Regions from separate parts of the Dechloromonas sp. TW-R-39-2 genome, predicted to be linked through region 2. Evidence: riboswitches for the same ligand, from Rfam matches in the RefSeq annotation. Region 2 holds a riboswitch; the other holds the start of a gene.
The links. A riboswitch is a leader RNA that binds a small molecule or an ion and turns the genes downstream of it on or off. The one in region 2 is predicted to bind cobalamin.

Region 1 (8,569 bases), 1.3 Mb from region 2:
GCTTCCTCGTAGGTCTGGCCGCCAAAAATCTTGACCACCTTGTGGCCTTCGATGGTTTCCTGCAGCACCTGGGTAATCTTGCCCATCGATTCCTGCTGGCCCTTGGCTACGCTGCGCAGGCGCTTGCTGAAGAAGCGCACGACGAAGGCAATGAACGGGACAACCGACAGCGTGATCAGCGTCAACTGCCAGTTCAGGTAGAGCAGCCAGGCCATCAGGCCAACGATGGCCAGCGAATCCTTGATCAGCGAGGTCAGCGCGTTGGTTGCCGCACCGGCCACACCAGCCACGTCATAGGCAATGCGCGACATCAGGCGGCCCGAGAGATTGTCGCTGTAATACTTGGTCGGCAGGCGGACCATGCGGGCGAACATCGCCTGGCGCAGTTCGGTGATGACATTGTTCGACACCCAGCTCATGGCGTATTCGCCGATGAAGCCGAAAACAGCGCGGGCCAGGAAAATGCCCATGATCGCCGCTGGAAAGAGCAGCCAGTCCCATGGCCCGGCGGCGGCGGAAAAACCGTCGTCGAGCAGCTTTTTCATCATCGCCGGGAACACCGGCTCGGCCAGGGCCGACAAACCCATCGCTACCAGCGCGGCGGCAAACGCCTTCCAGTAGGGGCGGACATAGGTCAACAGCCGGAGGTAAAGCTGACGACTGGTCATGTCACTGGCCATGCAAATCCCTGATGCGAAAAGTAGAACCCGTGATTATACCTGCCCGACCGGAGCGGGACTGAGCGAACGGTAAAGGGCGAGCAGCCGGTCGGCCATCGCCGGCAATGTCAGGGCCTCGACACTGGCTCGGGCCGCCGCACGCGCTGCCTGATCGCCGGCCAATGCGCACAGGTCGTCGAGTCGGGCAGCCAGTTCGGCCCGATCAACGGCATCGACCACCCAGCCATTCACGCCGGCCTGCACCCACTCCTGAGCGCCACAGGTTGTCGAGGTGACAATCGGCAAGCCGCAGGCCAGCGCCTCAAGCGCCGCATTCGGACAGGGGTCGTACAGCGTCGGCAGGACAAAACCGTCGGCTGCGCCGTACCACGGGCGAACATCCTTGAGCGGCCCGGTGAAGTGGGCCCGACCGCCCAGCCCGAGCGATGCGGCCAGCGCCCGCATGGCCTTGAGCTTGCGGTCGGCACCGACGATGACCAGATGCGCCGCCGGATTGCGCGTCGCGGCGAAGGCGCGCAGCAGTTGCGGCACACCCTTGCGTTCAAAACCGCTGCCGACAAAAAGCAGAACCGGTGCATCCGGCGGAATGCCGGCTGCGGCGCGGGTCGCGCTGCGGAATTCGTCAGCCAGCCCGGGATGGAAGACGGCGGTATCGACACCGTTGTAGATCACGGCGAGCTTGCTGCGGTCGATGCCGTAAAAACGGCTGATTTCATCGGCCACCATCTGCGAATTGCAGATCACGCTGCGCAAGGCCGGATGTTCGAACATCGCCCGTTCCGTCGCGCAAACATAACGGTGATACGGCGAAAAACGCTGTATCAGGCGCTGCAGTGGCCCGAGGATTCGCGCCCGATGAACCAGCCATGCGGCATGCACGCCATCGCCGGCCCGAAAGATCATGCAGCCGGGAACGCGCTCGTGCGACTGGGTGATATCGAATCCCCCCGCCGCCATCTCGCGCTGCGCCGCTGCTGCGAAACTGCGGTCGCGCGCCGCCCGTCCGCCCAGCAAGCGGGAATACGCCGGGTCGCAGGTCACCTGGCGAAATCCTTCGCGTGGTGCGCCATCCCAACTGCGCGTGATCAGCGTGACTTCCGCCCCTTCGGCCGCCAGCGCCGCCAAGGCCCGTTCGACAAAGCGCTCGGCCCCGCCAAACGGGTTGTAACGTTGACGAACGATGGCAATCTTCACAGCGCGAGCAATTCGTGAGCTGCCGCCAGCACTTCATCCGCCCCCAGGCTGACCAGGCAATCGCTGAGCTTGCCGCCGCCACAGCCATCGATACCGCATGGCCGACAGGGATGCTGGGTGCTGCTGACAACACGGAAGGGAATGCCCCACGGCCCCCACTGCTTGTCGCCGGAAGGACCAAACAGCGCGACGGTTGGTGTGCCCACGGCTGCGGCAATGTGCATCGGCGCCGAATCGACGCCGATGAACAGCTTCGCAGCCTGGGTCAGCGCCGCCAGCTCCTTGAGCGAAAGCACGCCGGACAGGCTGAAAGCCGGCTGCGCCAGCCCGGCCTGGATCGCATCGAGCATGGTCTGTTCATCCTTGCTCGGCGCTGCGGTCAACACCACCGCATGACCCTCGACCTGCAGACGGGTAATCAGTGCAACCATGCGGTCAACCGGCCAGCATTTGAAAAACCAGCGCGAGGCCGGGTGAATGTGGATGAAATCGCCACCCTTCAGGCCGAATCCCTGCAAATGCGCCGCCACACTGGCTTCAGCCGCCAGCCCCGGAATGAGGCACATGCGTCGTTCTTCAGGGGCTGGCTGAATGCCGATCCGGCGCAGGGCGTCGAGATTGGCCTCGACCATATGGCGAAAAGCATTGCGCGGTGCCGTCTGGAGATGGGTAAAACTCTGCTTCCAGCGCTTGCTGCGCCCGCCGACCGACGGCCCGACCGACCAGCGCGGCTTGAGCAGGCGGCACAGCCAGGCGCCGCGCCAATGTTCGGTCAGGTGGATGATCAGGTCGTAACCACGGGATTTGAGCGCGTTGTAGAGCGCCAGTTCGGCCTTGCTCTGACCGACGATGCCGAGTTTCTTCCATTTGCGGTCGATGGTGTGAACTCGCGCGATTGCCGGATGCAAGGTCACCATCTCGGCCGTATCGGCATAAACCAGCGCATCGATCTCGACCTGCGGCGCATGCGCCTTGAGCACCGAAAATACCGGCGAACTGACCAGCACATCGCCGTGATGGCGCAGCTTGATAACCAGTGCCCGACGAACTTCGCCGAGCGGCACGGCATCGCCCAGAGGATTGAATATTTGCATCCCGGTATTTTACCGGGGGACGTCGACCGTCGTCAGCGATCCGTAGTCAAAAACCAGTTCACTCCAGCGTTCCGGCGGCAAATTCCGCCAATACGCCAGCAACACCCGAATCACGCCGGCATGCGTGACAAGCACGGCCTCAGGCTCGCTCAGGCTGGCGACAAAGTCGAGCGCCCTGTCCTGCAGCGCCTGCGGCGACTCGCCGCCAGGCGGCGCATAGTGCGCCACATCACTCGCCCAGTCATCGATCTGCTGACGCGGGATGGCATCCCACGGTCGACCTTCCCAGGCACCGAAATTCATTTCGGCCAGCCGCGCATCAAGCCGGGGCGCGGGATGCAGTGCCTCGGCCAAATGCCGGCAACGCTGCAAGGGGCTACTCCAGACGGGCAAACCGGGCGGCAGGCGGGGACGCAAGGCGTCAGCGGCCGCCTCGACATTTTCGGCCACCAGATCGAGTTGACCGTAGCAAATGCCGGCCTCGACCCGTGGCCGCGGATGACGAACGAGGTGAAGAATCATCCCGGCAACGCAAACTTCACGGTTCAGGCGTAGCGGATCGGCTGCGAACGAAGACGAACGAACTCGGCCAGTTTGCGGTCCTCGACCAGCAGATGATGTTCGTAACCCTGCACGATGAAGTCGACCAGCATGCTGACGGCGCGCTGCTCGCCAAGAATGGTCAGTTCGAAAATATGCGTCAGCTGCTCGACCGTTTCATTGTGCAAACGGCGATGCTCCTCGGCGCCGGGATACGCAATATCGGTCATATAGCGTTCTTCCTCAACAAAATGAGCGCCTACATAGCGCATGAATTTGTCGAGAAAACCGGAGATGAATTCTGAATGAACGTCGGCATCGGCGTGCGCCATCATTTCATTGAAGAAACCGATGAACAGCTTGTGGTCGTAATCCAGACGCGGCTGCCCGACGCTCATGGCAGGGTCCCACACTACCGCATCGTAATTTTTATGCATGCCAAACCCGCCCTGTCCGAACATCACGATCGACTAACAAAACTTTCGTCATATTGTCGCACAACAGCAAAGCCGAACGACATAAGCCGATTGCATGAAACATCACCCTCCGCTCAGACCGGCAACAACGCCAGCAAGCCAAGATAGAACGCAATTTCACTTAATTGCTGGGTGGCACCGAGACAGTCACCGGTATAACCGCCCAGCCAGCGCATGAAAAGCCGTGACAGCCAAGCCGTCACCAGCGCGGCGAGCAAACACCCGGCCACCGCCTTGACCGGCGGCAGCCCGGCCAACGGCAGCAGGGCAAACCCCGCGGCCATCAACAAAATAGGCCAGGAAAGGCGATTTGCCAGCGGCCTGGCCTTGGAAAGCGCATCGTCGCGGACATAATCCATGCTTGCCAGCAGGGAAGTCGCGCAAAAGCGTGAAATGGCATGCCCGGCCAGCAAAGCCCAAGGCAGCAGGGCATCGTCCAGCGCGACAAGCAGGGTGAATTTGCCAGACAAGGCCAGAACCAGCGCCACCACGCCATAACTTCCGACCCGCGAATCCTTCATGATTTCAAGAATGCGCTGCTTTTCCCAACCGCCGCCCAGGCCATCGACCGTATCGGACAGGCCATCCTCATGAAAAGCCCCGGTCACATAAATCGTCGCCACCATCGACAGCAGGACAGCCACCGGTTTGGGCCAGAACAAGGCAGCCCCGAGATAAACCAGCACCCCGATGCCGCCGACCAGCAGGCCGACGGCAGGGAAATAGCGCGCTGCTGAATTCAGTGCTTCCGCCGAATGCCCGACCCAGCCGGGTACCGGCAGCCGGGTGAAAAAACGGATAGCCCCGAAAAAATATTCCAGCTCACGCTTCAACATCGGGGCTTATTCCTGCTCGGACACGCCGGCCGACTCGAAACTGGCCATTTCATTGAGGAAAGCCAGCGCCGCACGGACCAGCGGATAAGCCAGCGCCGCTCCGGTACCTTCGCCGAGCCGCAAGCCGAGATCAAGCAGAGGCTCGGCCTGCATTGCGCGCAGTTGGGCCTGATGCCCTGGCTCGGCCGAGCGATGGCAGAAAATGCAGTAATCGGTGAATGCCGGGAAAAGCTTTGCTGCGGTCAACGCGGCCGAACTGACAATAAAGCCGTCGATCAGCAACACCATTTTGGCTTCCGCCGCCGCCAGCATGGCGCCAACCATCATGGCGATCTCGAAACCCCCGAATTCGGCCAGCACGGCGAGCGCTTCGTCGCTGCCTCCGGTGGCCCGGTAACGACTCAGCGCCTTGTCCAGCAAAGCCTGTTTACGAACCAGGCCGGCATCGTCCAGCCCGGTGCCACGGCCAACCGCCTCGGCCAGCGAAACCCCGGTCAGACAATGTGTAATCAGCGACGCCGATGCCGTGTTGCCGATCCCCATTTCGCCGAAGCCAACAACATTGCAGCCGCCCGCCGCCAGACCGCGCACGATCTCGGCGCCGCTGGCAATCGCCACTTCGCATTGCGCCAGGGTCATTGCCGGCTCATCGATGTAGCTGGCCGTTCCGGCGGCGACCTTGGCGTCGATCAGACCCGGACGACGGCCGAATTCATGGGCCACCCCCGCGTCGACCACGGAAAGCGCCATACCGTTCTGGCGGGAAAAAACATTGATCGCCGCACCGCCGGCCAGGAAATTTTCGACCATCTGCCAGGTCACTTCCTGCGGGAAAGCCGACACACCGGCCTTGGCCGCACCATGGTCGCCGGCAAAAACCAGCATCTGCGGCTGCGTGAGCTGCGGCGTCAGACTGTGCTGGATCAGCCCGATTTTCCTGGCAAGCGTTTCAAGCTGGCCAAGCGCGCCAAGCGGCTTGGTTTTCTGGTCGATTTTGTGTTGCAGCGTAACGGCCAGCCCCTGGTCGGGGCGAGTGATATTGAATTTTGAATGCATCCGATTCTTTCTGTTCGAAAAAGCAAAAGGGCCTCGCGGCAACGCTCGCAAAAACGTCGCCACGAAGCCCTGTCCACAGGCTTCCAGCCCAAACTGACTCGATACGTCTTCTGGCTCTCGGATCAGCCGTTTGCCGCACCTTCCCGCCGGGTCTGTTTCCCCATAGGCAGTGGTTTGTCGCGACATCCGTCCCCGATTACAGCGGCGGGCCCGCCACGGAATTGCACCGTGTTCCGTTACATCGAATCGGGCGGAATTATCCGGCTTGCGGCGACCCGGCGCAATCACCTAAAGTGCCAACCATGAAAGAACTCATTCTTGGTGGCGCCCGTTCGGGCAAAAGCATTCTCGCCGAAAAACGGGCAGCCGAATCGGGCCTCAAGGTCGTCTACCTGGCCACGGCTGAACCCCGTGACGGTGAAATGTCGCGCCGCATCGCCCATCACCGCGCCCGTCGCCCGGCCGAATGGGGTTGTGCCGAAGAAACCCTTCACCTGGCAAGCCGTTTGCGCGAGCTGGCAGCACCGGATACCTGCATCCTGGTCGACTGCCTGACACTATGGCTTTCCAACCTGCTTTTTGCCGGCCAGGCTGGCACTCAGGCCGAAGCCGGCCAGGCCATCGACTGTCCGCTGTTCGATGGCGAAACAGCCAGCCTGATCGAATGCCTGCCGGACCTGCCCGGGCGCATCATTCTCGTCTCCAACGAAGTTGGCTGGGGCATCGTGCCGATGCATCCGGTTTCCCGACTGTTCGCCGATGAACAGGGACGCCTCAACCAACGCGTTGCCGCTGTTTGCGACCGCGTCACATTGGTTGCAGCCGGACTGCCACTATCACTAAAGTAGGGTTATTCTTCACTCTTTGATGCTTCGGAGGAACCATGCAGCGCTTGCTCGACATTCTGGCCTCCGGCATCCACGACACCAAAAATCAGCTGTTCGTCGCCGAAGCGCTGATTGCCGCCCGCGAAGCCGAACATCGCATCGACCTCGGCGAGGCGCGTTACGCCATCGAAGCGGCCGCCGAGCGCCTGTCGCGGACACTCGCCAGCTACCGGCTGCTCCGCCACGGTGCCCAACTGGCCATCGTACCGACCATCATCGGCGATCTTTGTGCCGAAGTCGGGCTGGCCCAGAAAGCCCACCTCGCCGCCAACGGCATCACCCTGAACATCGATTGCCAGGCACCAGACGCCTGGCCGCTGGACCGTGACCTGATCGCCGACATGCTCGGCAACGCAGTGCAAAATGCCGGCCGCTTTGCCCGCAGCCAAGTATGCCTGACCGCCAGCGAATGCAGCGATGGCCTGCGCTTTTCGGTCGAAGACGACGGCCCCGGCTTTGCCCATTTCCCACCTTCCAGCGGTACCGGCCTGCTGCTGGCCGAACGGCTGGCCCGGCTGCATGCCCGGCAGGAGCGGCATGGCAGCTTGCGCCTGAGCAACGACAGCAGGCTGGGCGGCGCACGTTTTGAGTTGCTCATTCCGTAGATGAGCGATTACAGCAAAAAGCGTTTTCTCGTCATCGACGACCAGCCGCTGGCCCGCGATGCGCTGCGCAGCATCGCCCAGACGGTCGGTGCCTTTGCCGTCGAATTCGCCTCGAATTACCAGGATGCGATCTACCGCATCCGCAACAACGTACCGGACATCATCCTCTGCGACTACATCCTCGGCGAAGGACGCTCCGGCCAGCAATTGCTCGAAGAATTGCGCCGCTTCAACCTGTTGCCGGACGAAACCATTTTCATGATGGTGACCGGCGAACAATCCTACGAGCAGGTGGTTTCTGCGGTTGAACTGGTTCCCGACGACTACATCATCAAACCTTTTTCGCCCGACAAACTGCTCTTGCGGCTCAATCGAATTGTTCAGAAAAAGGATTTTTTCGCCGCGTATTACCGGGAAAAACGCCAGCAGGAATACCAAAAAGCACTGGCTATCCTGGCTGCGCAGCGCGATAGCGAAGCTGGCCGCCCCTACCGTTTCGAAATTCTTCGCCAGCAAGCCGAAGTGCTGCTCGCCACCGGTGATTCAAGCTCGGCCGAAACGGCTTATCGCCGTATTCTGGAAAATTACGATTTCCCCTGGGCCAGAGCTGGCGTGGCGCGCTCGCTGCACCAACAGAATCGGCTGACCGAAGCGCGCGAGGAAATTGATCGCGTCGTCGCCGGTACACCGCATTTTTTCGATGCCTCGGACATCAAGGCCAGCATCTGCATGGCCCAGGGCGAACACGAGGAAGCCCAGAAGGTGCTCGATGAGGTGGCCAAAAAAACCCCGCGCAACTATGTCCGCAAGCGCCTGCTGGCCGAGGCGGCAACGCTCAACGGCGACAGCGAGGCGGCTCGGGCGGCGATGGCCGATGTCATCGCCAACGACACCATGCCCGGCGCCGTTTCAGCCGACGACCAACTGACCCTGGCGCGCAGCTATGTCGATGCCGGCGACCTGATCACCGCCGAGAAAGTGCTGGTTGGCATTCGCGAATCGGAATTGCAGAACCTGAGCCTCAACGAACAGGGCAGCTATGCTTCACTGCTCGCGCTGGCTTCGCCGGATCGCGGCAAGAAGCGTTTTGCCGGTCTGCGCCCGGCTTTGCTCGCCACCGAACTCACCGCCACGGTACGACTCGATGTGATGCGTGCGGCGCTCTCGGTCGGCGATCGAGAACTGGCCGACCGCCATACCG
Region 2 (8,569 bases):
AAACAAGCGTGGCAAGGCATCATGGGGAATGCCAACCCCCGTATCGCTCATTTCGAAGCGAACAAGCACCTGATTTCCACGGTCTTCAACAACCGACGAGCGGATGACAATTGCACCCTGCTCGGTGAACTTGAGGGCATTCGAAGCAAAATTGAGCAATATCTGCTTCAAGCGCAGGGCATCCCCCTGGAATGTTCCAACCATCTCGGGTGCTACATCGCGCACCAGTTCAACACCTTTTGCACAAGCGCGTTCAGCAGTCATGGCGCAAACAGAATCAAACACCTTGTCCATATCGAAGCTGCTGTGTTCCAGATGCAATTTGCCAGCCTCGATTTTTGAAATATCGAGGATGTCGTTAATCACCGACAACAAGTGCTGTGCCGCAGCATTTATCTTCTTGAGCCGGTCTACCTGGCGCTCATCACGAAGCTCTTTCTGCAACAGATGAGTCAGGCCAACGATCGCATTCATCGGCGTACGTATTTCATGGCTCATGTTGGCCAGGAACGAACTTTTCGCACGATTGGCTCTTTCTGCTTCATCCCGCGCCAAAGCCAGCGCCTGATTCGCATCGGCCAGATCCCGGGTGCGTTGCACGACCTTGCTGTCCAACGACTCGCCCCACTCCCGCAAATCCGCAGTCTGCTGGCCAATGGTGTCGAGCAAATGGTTAAATAGTTCGCCAAGACGCGCCAGTTCATCGTCACCCGGCATTGCACCGACGCGCACCTCCATCTGTCCCTGCCCGACCAGGCGCATGGTTGTTTCAAGGTGAGCAAGAGGGTGAACGATGCTGCGAACCAGGCGCCATGAAATCCAGGTAGCCAGACCGGAAGCAATCACCAAGGCCAGCAGGAAAATAGCCGTGGCTCGCCAGCGAAAATCTGAGAAAGGTGCCTCAGGAATGCCTACATACAGAATCCCGATCCGTTCACCGGCAAAATCGTGCACCGGCTCATAAGCCGTCATGGCCCACTGATCGACGACAAAAGCTCGACGAACCCAGGTCTCACCCCGCCCGAAAACAGCCTCGCTGACAACCTGGGAAGCGCGCGTACCAATTGCCCGTGCCCCGCCATCAAGCCGGACACTGGTCGCGATGCGCGTATCACCAAGAAACAGGGTTACCGCCCCATGGGCCCCCAGTTGCTTCAGCCAACCGGCCGAAACGATACCTGACAAATAATCGACAAAAGCATCATCCCGATTCAGCAACGTCCCGCCGACCACCAGACCGATCATTTGACCCGCTTCATCATGCATCGGCGCCGTGGCTACAACGAGCAGGCCACGGGTTTCGGCGCTGCGATCAGTCGGCGCAGCCATTGGCGTCGGGAGCAAATCGATTCTTGCCCGCTCCGGCAAGCTGGCAGACAAGCGAGCCAACAATGCACCAGGCAAAACTTCCAGACCAACCGTCGCCTGCGCAGGATTGCTCAGCGCCCGACGCACCACGCCGATGTCTGCGAATGGATTGGTTTCACCGTTTTTCTGGGCCGATGCAGCAATCCGTCCTTCACGATCAAGAATGGCCAGGAAATCGAAACCCACATTCTCCTGACGGGAGGCAAGGACATCGCTCAATGGCGTATCTTTTGACTCACCCCGCAAAAGACGGTTAATCCGTTTTGAATCAGCCAGGCTACGCGCCGACGCACTGGCTTCATTTTGAATGTGTTCGAGATGCGAGCGAGCCATCGACAAATCGCCAATGACTTTCTGGGTCAGCATCCGCTCGAAATATTCGTTGCCAATGACCAGAAAAATGCCGGCGACAACCGGCAAGACCAATACCGGCAACAGCGCCAGCGCCCAAAGACGCAGCTTCAGCTGACTGAAGCCAAAGCGGGCAGCCAATGATGATCCGACTTTTCCCAGCAAAACGATGCTCTCCCCTATGGCCCGAAAAGCCGCCCTAGCAAGCGCTTGGCGTCGAGCTTCATGTATCCGCAATAATGCGCCAGCGTATTGTAGTTGGCAAATATCGACCTTAGCAGTTTCCGGCCAGGCAAAAATGGAGTAAACTAATAATATCAATGCGTTGATCCATCGCCCGCAGGGCTCCCGAGCAGCTACCGCTTTACCCCTCGTTTGCAGTTCACTTTGCAGGTCTCACCATTGAATCGCCCCCTAGGCATAGCTGCGTCAGGGGAACTCAGGCCGCCCGACCATCGGGCATACGCGTCGCAAGCCAATAAAAGCAAGCAGCGACGTCGAAAGGAAACAGCATGACATCACCCGCTGAAAGCTTTGCCGATCTCGGCCTAAGCTCCACGCTACTCCAGACATTGACTGAAATCGGCTACGAAACACCGTCGCCCATTCAAGCTCAGTGCATTCCCATTCTGCTTGACGGCCATGACATCATCGGCATGGCCCAGACCGGCACCGGCAAGACCGCCGCCTTTGCGCTGCCGTTGATGGAACAGATCGACGTCAAGGTCGCCAAGCCGCAGGCCCTGATCCTGACGCCGACCCGCGAACTCGCCATCCAGGTTGCCGAAGCGCTGCAAAGCTACGCCAAGAACCTGCCCGGCTTCCATGTGCTGCCGATTTACGGCGGTCAAAGCTACACCATCCAGCTCAAGCAACTGTCGCGCGGCGCCCACGTCATCGTCGGCACGCCGGGTCGCGTCATGGACCACCTTGAGCGCAAGACGCTCAACCTGGACAACCTGAAGACCCTGGTGCTCGACGAAGCTGACGAAATGCTGCGCATGGGCTTCATCGACGACGTCGAGTGGATTCTCGAACGCACGCCGGAACAACACCAGACCGCTCTTTTCTCGGCGACCATGCCGGAACAAATTCGCCGCGTTGCCCAGAAATACCTGGTTGAACCGCGCGAAATCAAGATCAAGTCGGCCACCGCCACCGTTGCCGCCATCCGTCAGGTTTACTGGCAGGTTTCCGGCATGCACAAGCTGGACGCCCTGACCCGCATCCTCGAAGTCGAAGAAAACTTCGATGCAGCGATCATTTTCGTCCGCACCAAGACCGCCACCGTTGAACTGGCAGACAAGCTCAACGCCCGCGGTTACGCCGCTGCTGCGCTGAATGGCGACCTCAACCAGCAAATGCGCGAACGCGTCATCGAGCAGTTGAAGTCCGGCGCACTGGACATCGTCATCGCCACCGACGTGGCCGCCCGCGGCATCGACGTGCCGCGCGTCAGCCACGTTGTGAACTATGACATTCCGTACGACACCGAAGCCTACGTGCACCGTATCGGCCGTACCGGCCGCGCCGGTCGTACCGGCAACGCCATCCTCTTCGTCGCGCCGCGTGAAATTCGCATGCTGCGCACCATCGAGCGTGCCACCCGCCAGCCGATCGCCCCACTGACCCTGCCCAGCCGTGCCGACGTGACCAACAAGCGCGTCACCGACTTCAAGGCCAAGGTCGCCGAAGTGCTCAATGCTGAAGGCCTCGATTTCTTTGCCAACATCGTTTCGCAAATTGCCGAAGAACAAAATGTCAGCGCCGAAGAAGTTGCCGCCGCACTGGCCATGATGGCCCAGGAAGGCAAGCCACTGCAGATCGCCGGCGAAGACCCGCGTCCAGCCCCGGCTGCCGCCTACGACAACCGCGACAGCCGTGCCCGTCCGGGCAGCTTTGGCGAGCGTGATCGCAAGCCGCGCTTTGAGGGCAGCGACAAACCGCGTTTCGAAGATCGTGGCGAACGGCCCCGTTTCGAAGGCGGAGAGAAGCCACGCCGTGCCGCACCGGCAGGCGACGTTGTCCGTTACCGGATCGATGTGGGCCGGGAGCATGGCGTTCAGGTCAAGGATATCGTTGGCGCCATCGCCAATGAAGCCGGGATTGAAAGCCGCTTCATCGGTCGCATCGCGCTCTACGAAGAATCAAGCACGGTCGAACTGCCTGCTGGCATGCCTGGCGAAGCTGCCAACGCCCTGAAACGCACCCGCGTTCGTGGCGTCCCGATCAACCTGCGTCCGGACGAAGGACGCCAGGATGGCGGCGGCGAACGCAAGTTCGATGGTGATCGCAGCAAATTCAAGAAAAAGCCGGGCGCCTACTAAGCACGCCCCGCTTGAATTCAAAAGCCACGGCTCAAACCGTGGCTTTTTTATTGCCTGTAAATCGCCCGCCAACAGCAGAGCGGCAAAATTGCGCTATGCAATTGCAATCAGATCAGCCTATACTCGCGCCGTTTTAGGTGCCTTGCTCCACAGTCGTGGGGCGGGTGAAACGGGAAGCCGGTGACGTTCGAGCCAACAGCTCAACCATTCCGGCGCAGCCCCCGCTGCTGTAAGCCTGACGAATTTGCCCTACGCCACTGTGTTCGCACGGGAAGGTTGGCAAACTAGATTGAAGGCGAGCCAGAAGACCGGCCTAAATCAACTGCTGTACCAATCCCCGGGGTGATGGGAAAGGTTCTGTTGATTTGCGCAGGCATTGGCCAGCGATATTTCTTCCGATCTGCATTTCTCCCCCGTATTGGTGCTGTTTGCCATTTCTCGCTGTGGGAGAGAAGAATGCACATCATGGAGGGCTTTTTGCCTTTCGAGCACGCCATTGGCTGGAGCCTGGCGTCCGCACCCTTTATCGGCTGGGGCCTGCTGGCGCTCGGCAAGCGCATTCGCGACAAGCCCGAACAGCGCATGCTGATTGGGGTGGCCGCAGCCTTCGCCTTCGTGCTGTCGGCTCTTAAACTCCCCTCGCTTTCAGGCAGCAGCTCGCACCCGACAGGTACGGGACTGGGCGCGCTGCTTTTCGGCCCCGTCGCGATGGCACCGATTGGTACGGTTGTCCTGCTTTTTCAGGCATTGCTGCTGGCCCATGGCGGCTTGACGACACTCGGTGCCAATGTCTTCTCGATGGCAATCGTTGGCCCCTTGGTGGCCAGCATGACCTTTCGGATGATGCGCTGGCTGCATTGCTCATTCTCGGTCAGCGTATTTTGTGCTGCCGCCCTGGCCGATTTATTCACGTATCTGACCACTTCCGTCCAGCTGGCACTGGCATTCCCTGATTCGGTCAGCGGCTTTAGCGGCGCACTGGTCAAGTTTTCGAGCATCTTTGCCATCACCCAGATACCGCTGGCGATCAGCGAAGGGCTGCTCAGCATCGTGATTTTCAACGCCCTGGCACGCTTCAATCCGCAAGAGTTGCGTGACATGGCTGTTTTACCCGCAAAGCGGAGCGGCGCATGAAACGACATCGGAATGCACTGCTTTTGCTGATCGTTGTCTTGCTCGCAGCCTTGCCGCTCTGGCTGGTCAAAGCACCGGTGCCGACCGATGCAAGCCCGCCATCAGACATTTTCACGGGAACGGATGACAAGGCCAGAGCCTTGATCAGCCAGATATCGCCAGATTACAAGCCCTGGTTTACGCCGCTGCTGCAACCGGCCAGCAGCGAAATCGCATCACTGCTGTTTGCTTTGCAGGCAGCACTGGGTGCCGGCTTTATCGGCTACTACCTGGGCGTCTCGCTCAATCGCGAAAAGCAGCAGCGAATCAATCAGCAAAAATCAGGGAAGCAATCCGATGCTGATTGACCAAATGGCAGCGAACAATCGCTGGCGTCACATCTCACCGGCTGCAAAAAGCATTTTTTCGATTGGCGGCCTGATTGCGGTTTTTGCCGTTCGGCAGCCGTTGACCGCAGCAGGCATCACCCTGCTCCTGATCGCCACCAGCCTGCTCGGTCCCGGCATTGGCTGGCGCTCGTATGTCCGGGTGGCCGTCCCGGCTGCGCTGTTCCTGCTCCCCGGTTGCCTGTCGCTGGCGTTCTCGCTCGAAACGAACCCCGCCAGCAGCCTGCCCCACATCGTCCTGATACCTGAATCCAGCGGGCCAATCGTCGCGCTCGGCAATCGTTCGCTGGGGGCATTGGCCGCGCTGCTGTTCCTTATTTCCAGCACGCCACTCAACGATTTGCTGGGTCTGCTGCAACGCCTCAAGGCTCCGCCCCTGCTGCTCGACATCATGCTGCTCTGCCACCGCATGCTGTTCGTTTTTTCCGACGCATGCCAGAGCACGCACACAGCCCAGGCCGCGCGCCTCGGTTATGCCACCCCGGGAACCTCGCTGCGCTCGCTTGGCGAACTGGCTGCCAGCCTGAGCCTGCAAATCTGGCAACGCGCCCACGATCTTCATCTTGCCGCACAGGCACGCAACAACGATGGGCCGCTGCGCTTTATCGAAAAATCCTACGCCAACACCGGGCGCGACTGCCTGATCGCTGTGCTGGCCAGCAGCCTGCTGATACTCATGGCGGTCGCCTTGTGATGCCCGAACAAAACGACACCCTGCTCGAACTGGCCCAGGCCACCTATCGCTACCCGGATGGCAGCCGCGGCCTGGCGCAGTGCTCGCTGCGTATCCGGCGCGGCACACGCAACGTCCTGATCGGCGCCAATGGCGCCGGCAAAACGACCCTCTTCCAGCATGCCAACGGTTTGCTCAAACCCTCCTCCGGCGTCGTTCACTATGCCGGCAAGCCGGTCGAATACAGCCGCAGTGGCTTGCGCCATCTGCGCAGCCGGGTCGGGCTGGTATTCCAGGACCCGGACCGGCAATTATTCTCGTCCAGCGTTGCAGACGACGTTTCATTCGGCCCGCTCAATCTCGGCCTCAAGCTCGATGTCGTCGAACGGCGAGTCGCTGCCGCACTGGCCTTGGTCGACCTGACTGAACTGGCCGACAAAGCGGTACACAACCTCAGTTTCGGCCAGAAAAAGCGGGTCTGCATTGCCGGTGTTCTGGCCATGCAGCCCGAGTTGCTGATTCTCGACGAACCCATGGCCGGCCTCGATCCTGCCATGCAGAAAGAACTCGAAAAGACACTCAACAGCCTGCAGCAAAGTGGCATCACGCTGCTGCTGGCAACGCACGACATCGACTTTGCCTACCGCTGGGCCGAACACATCCATTTGATGGCCGACGGTCGCTGCATGGCATCGCTCGCCGCAAACGAACTCGCCAGCCAGGCAGACATGCTGGCGGCAGCCGGCCTGCCACTCCCTGAAACCATCGTGTTGCATCGCGGCCTGGTCGAACGCGGCATCCTGCCGAGTCAACCGCAACCGCGTTGCATCACCAGCCTGCTGGCCTTGCTGGCAGCCACTGACTCCACCAAGGAGAATTTATGCAAAACAAGCTGATTTTCGCGGTCGACCGCGCCGGGAGCCAATAAATGCCCGGAAAAATCTGGTTCATCGGCGCCGGCCCCGGCGACCCCGACCTGATCACGGTCAAAGGCCGCAAGCTGCTCGAACAGTCAGGAGCCGTGCTCTTTGCCGGTTCGCTGGTCGATCAGGCGGCGACCTTGTTCACCCCCGAAGGCTGCGAGATCCGCGACTCCAAGGACATGACGCTGGAAGAAATGACCGACTGGCTGATCGCCGCCGCTGAAAAGCACCAGACAGTCATTCGCCTGCAAACCGGCGACCCTGGCCTGTACGGCGCATTGATCGAGATGACCCGCCCGCTGACCGCCGCCGGCATCGAGTGGGCCGTCGTTCCCGGTGTTTCCTCGGCGATGGCCTCGATGGCTGCGGCCGGTGAAACGCTGACCCTGCCCGAAGTGACGCAAACGGTGATCCTGACCCGCGTTGCCGGGCGCACGCCGATGCCGCCGGGCGAAGATCTCGAATCGCTCGCCGCGCACAAATCGACCCTGTGCATCTACCTGTCGATCACGCTGCTGCACAAGGTTCAGGAAGCATTGCTCACCGCCGGCTGGCCGGAAGATGCGCCGATTCTCGTCATCCAGAAAGCCAGTTGGCCGGGCGAGGAAAAGATCGTGCGCGGCACGATCAAGGACATCAAACGCAAGTGCCAGGACGAGAAGATCGCCAGCCAGGCGATGATCGTCGCCAGCCCGACCCTGGGCGCCGCCGACTGGCCCGACCTGATTCGCTCCAAGCTCTACGACCCGAGCTTCACCCACCGCTTCCGCAAGGCAACCGAGAAACCCAATGATTAACGACACCACCCTGCTTCTCGTCGGCCACGGTTCACGCGGCCGCGAAGGCAACAAGGAAACGATCAATTTCGCGGCGCAGTGGCGCGAACAGCACCCGGACTGGCGCATCGAGGTGTGTTTCATCGAGCACGCCGAGGTGCTACTCGATGCCGGCCTCGACCGCGCGGCGCGTGAAGCAAAACGCGTCGTGGCCATTCCCTTCATCCTCAACGCCGCCGGCCACGTCAAGATGGAACTGCCGCATGCGCTGGAAGAAGCCCGCCTGCGCCACCCCGGCGTCGAGTTTGTCGTCACCCGCCACCTCGGCATGGGGCGCGAGATTTTTGCCGTGCTGCAGGGCCAGCTCGACCGCCTGATGAAACAACTGGCAGTCCCCGACCCGATGACCACCGGCGTCATCCTGCTCGGACGCGGTTCGTCCGATGCCGGCGCCAATGGCGAACTGGCCAAGATGGCGCGCTGGATTTTCGAGGACAACGATCATGAACTGGTCGACCTGGCCTTCACCGGCGTGACCTGGCCGCGCCTGGAAACCGTCGTCCAGCGCCAGGTCAGGCTGGGCATGATGCAAATTGCCATTGTCCCGGTCTACCTGTTTACCGGCGTGCTG

Region 1: another riboswitch for cobalamin. It lies ahead of cobT (nicotinate-nucleotide--dimethylbenzimidazole phosphoribosyltransferase); the one in region 2 lies ahead of GBK02_RS13060 (energy-coupling factor ABC transporter permease).

The regions. Positions count from the first base shown of each region.
Region 1 covers NZ_CP045202.1:498,769-507,337, reverse strand. Annotated here, with positions in the region: gene msbA (lipid A export permease/ATP-binding protein MsbA) at 1-680, opposite strand, end outside; gene GBK02_RS02485 (glycosyltransferase family 4 protein) at 714-1,874, opposite strand; gene rfaQ (putative lipopolysaccharide heptosyltransferase III) at 1,871-2,968, opposite strand; gene cobC (alpha-ribazole phosphatase family protein) at 2,978-3,490, opposite strand; gene GBK02_RS02470 (bacteriohemerythrin) at 3,514-3,906, opposite strand; gene GBK02_RS02465 (adenosylcobinamide-GDP ribazoletransferase) at 4,059-4,820, opposite strand; gene cobT (nicotinate-nucleotide--dimethylbenzimidazole phosphoribosyltransferase) at 4,827-5,876, opposite strand; cobalamin riboswitch at 5,959-6,137, opposite strand; gene cobU (bifunctional adenosylcobinamide kinase/adenosylcobinamide-phosphate guanylyltransferase) at 6,179-6,724, shown strand; gene GBK02_RS02450 (sensor histidine kinase) at 6,760-7,368, shown strand; gene GBK02_RS02445 (response regulator) at 7,369-8,569, shown strand, end outside.
Region 2 covers NZ_CP045202.1:2,691,574-2,700,142, forward strand. Annotated here, with positions in the region: gene GBK02_RS13050 (response regulator) at 1-1,860, opposite strand, end outside; gene GBK02_RS13055 (DEAD/DEAH box helicase) at 2,232-4,046, shown strand; cobalamin riboswitch at 4,165-4,378, shown strand; gene GBK02_RS13060 (energy-coupling factor ABC transporter permease) at 4,503-5,180, shown strand; gene GBK02_RS13065 (energy-coupling factor ABC transporter substrate-binding protein) at 5,177-5,527, shown strand; gene cbiQ (cobalt ECF transporter T component CbiQ) at 5,517-6,260, shown strand; gene GBK02_RS13075 (energy-coupling factor ABC transporter ATP-binding protein) at 6,260-7,135, shown strand; gene cobM (precorrin-4 C(11)-methyltransferase) at 7,168-7,959, shown strand; gene GBK02_RS13085 (sirohydrochlorin chelatase) at 7,955-8,569, shown strand, end outside.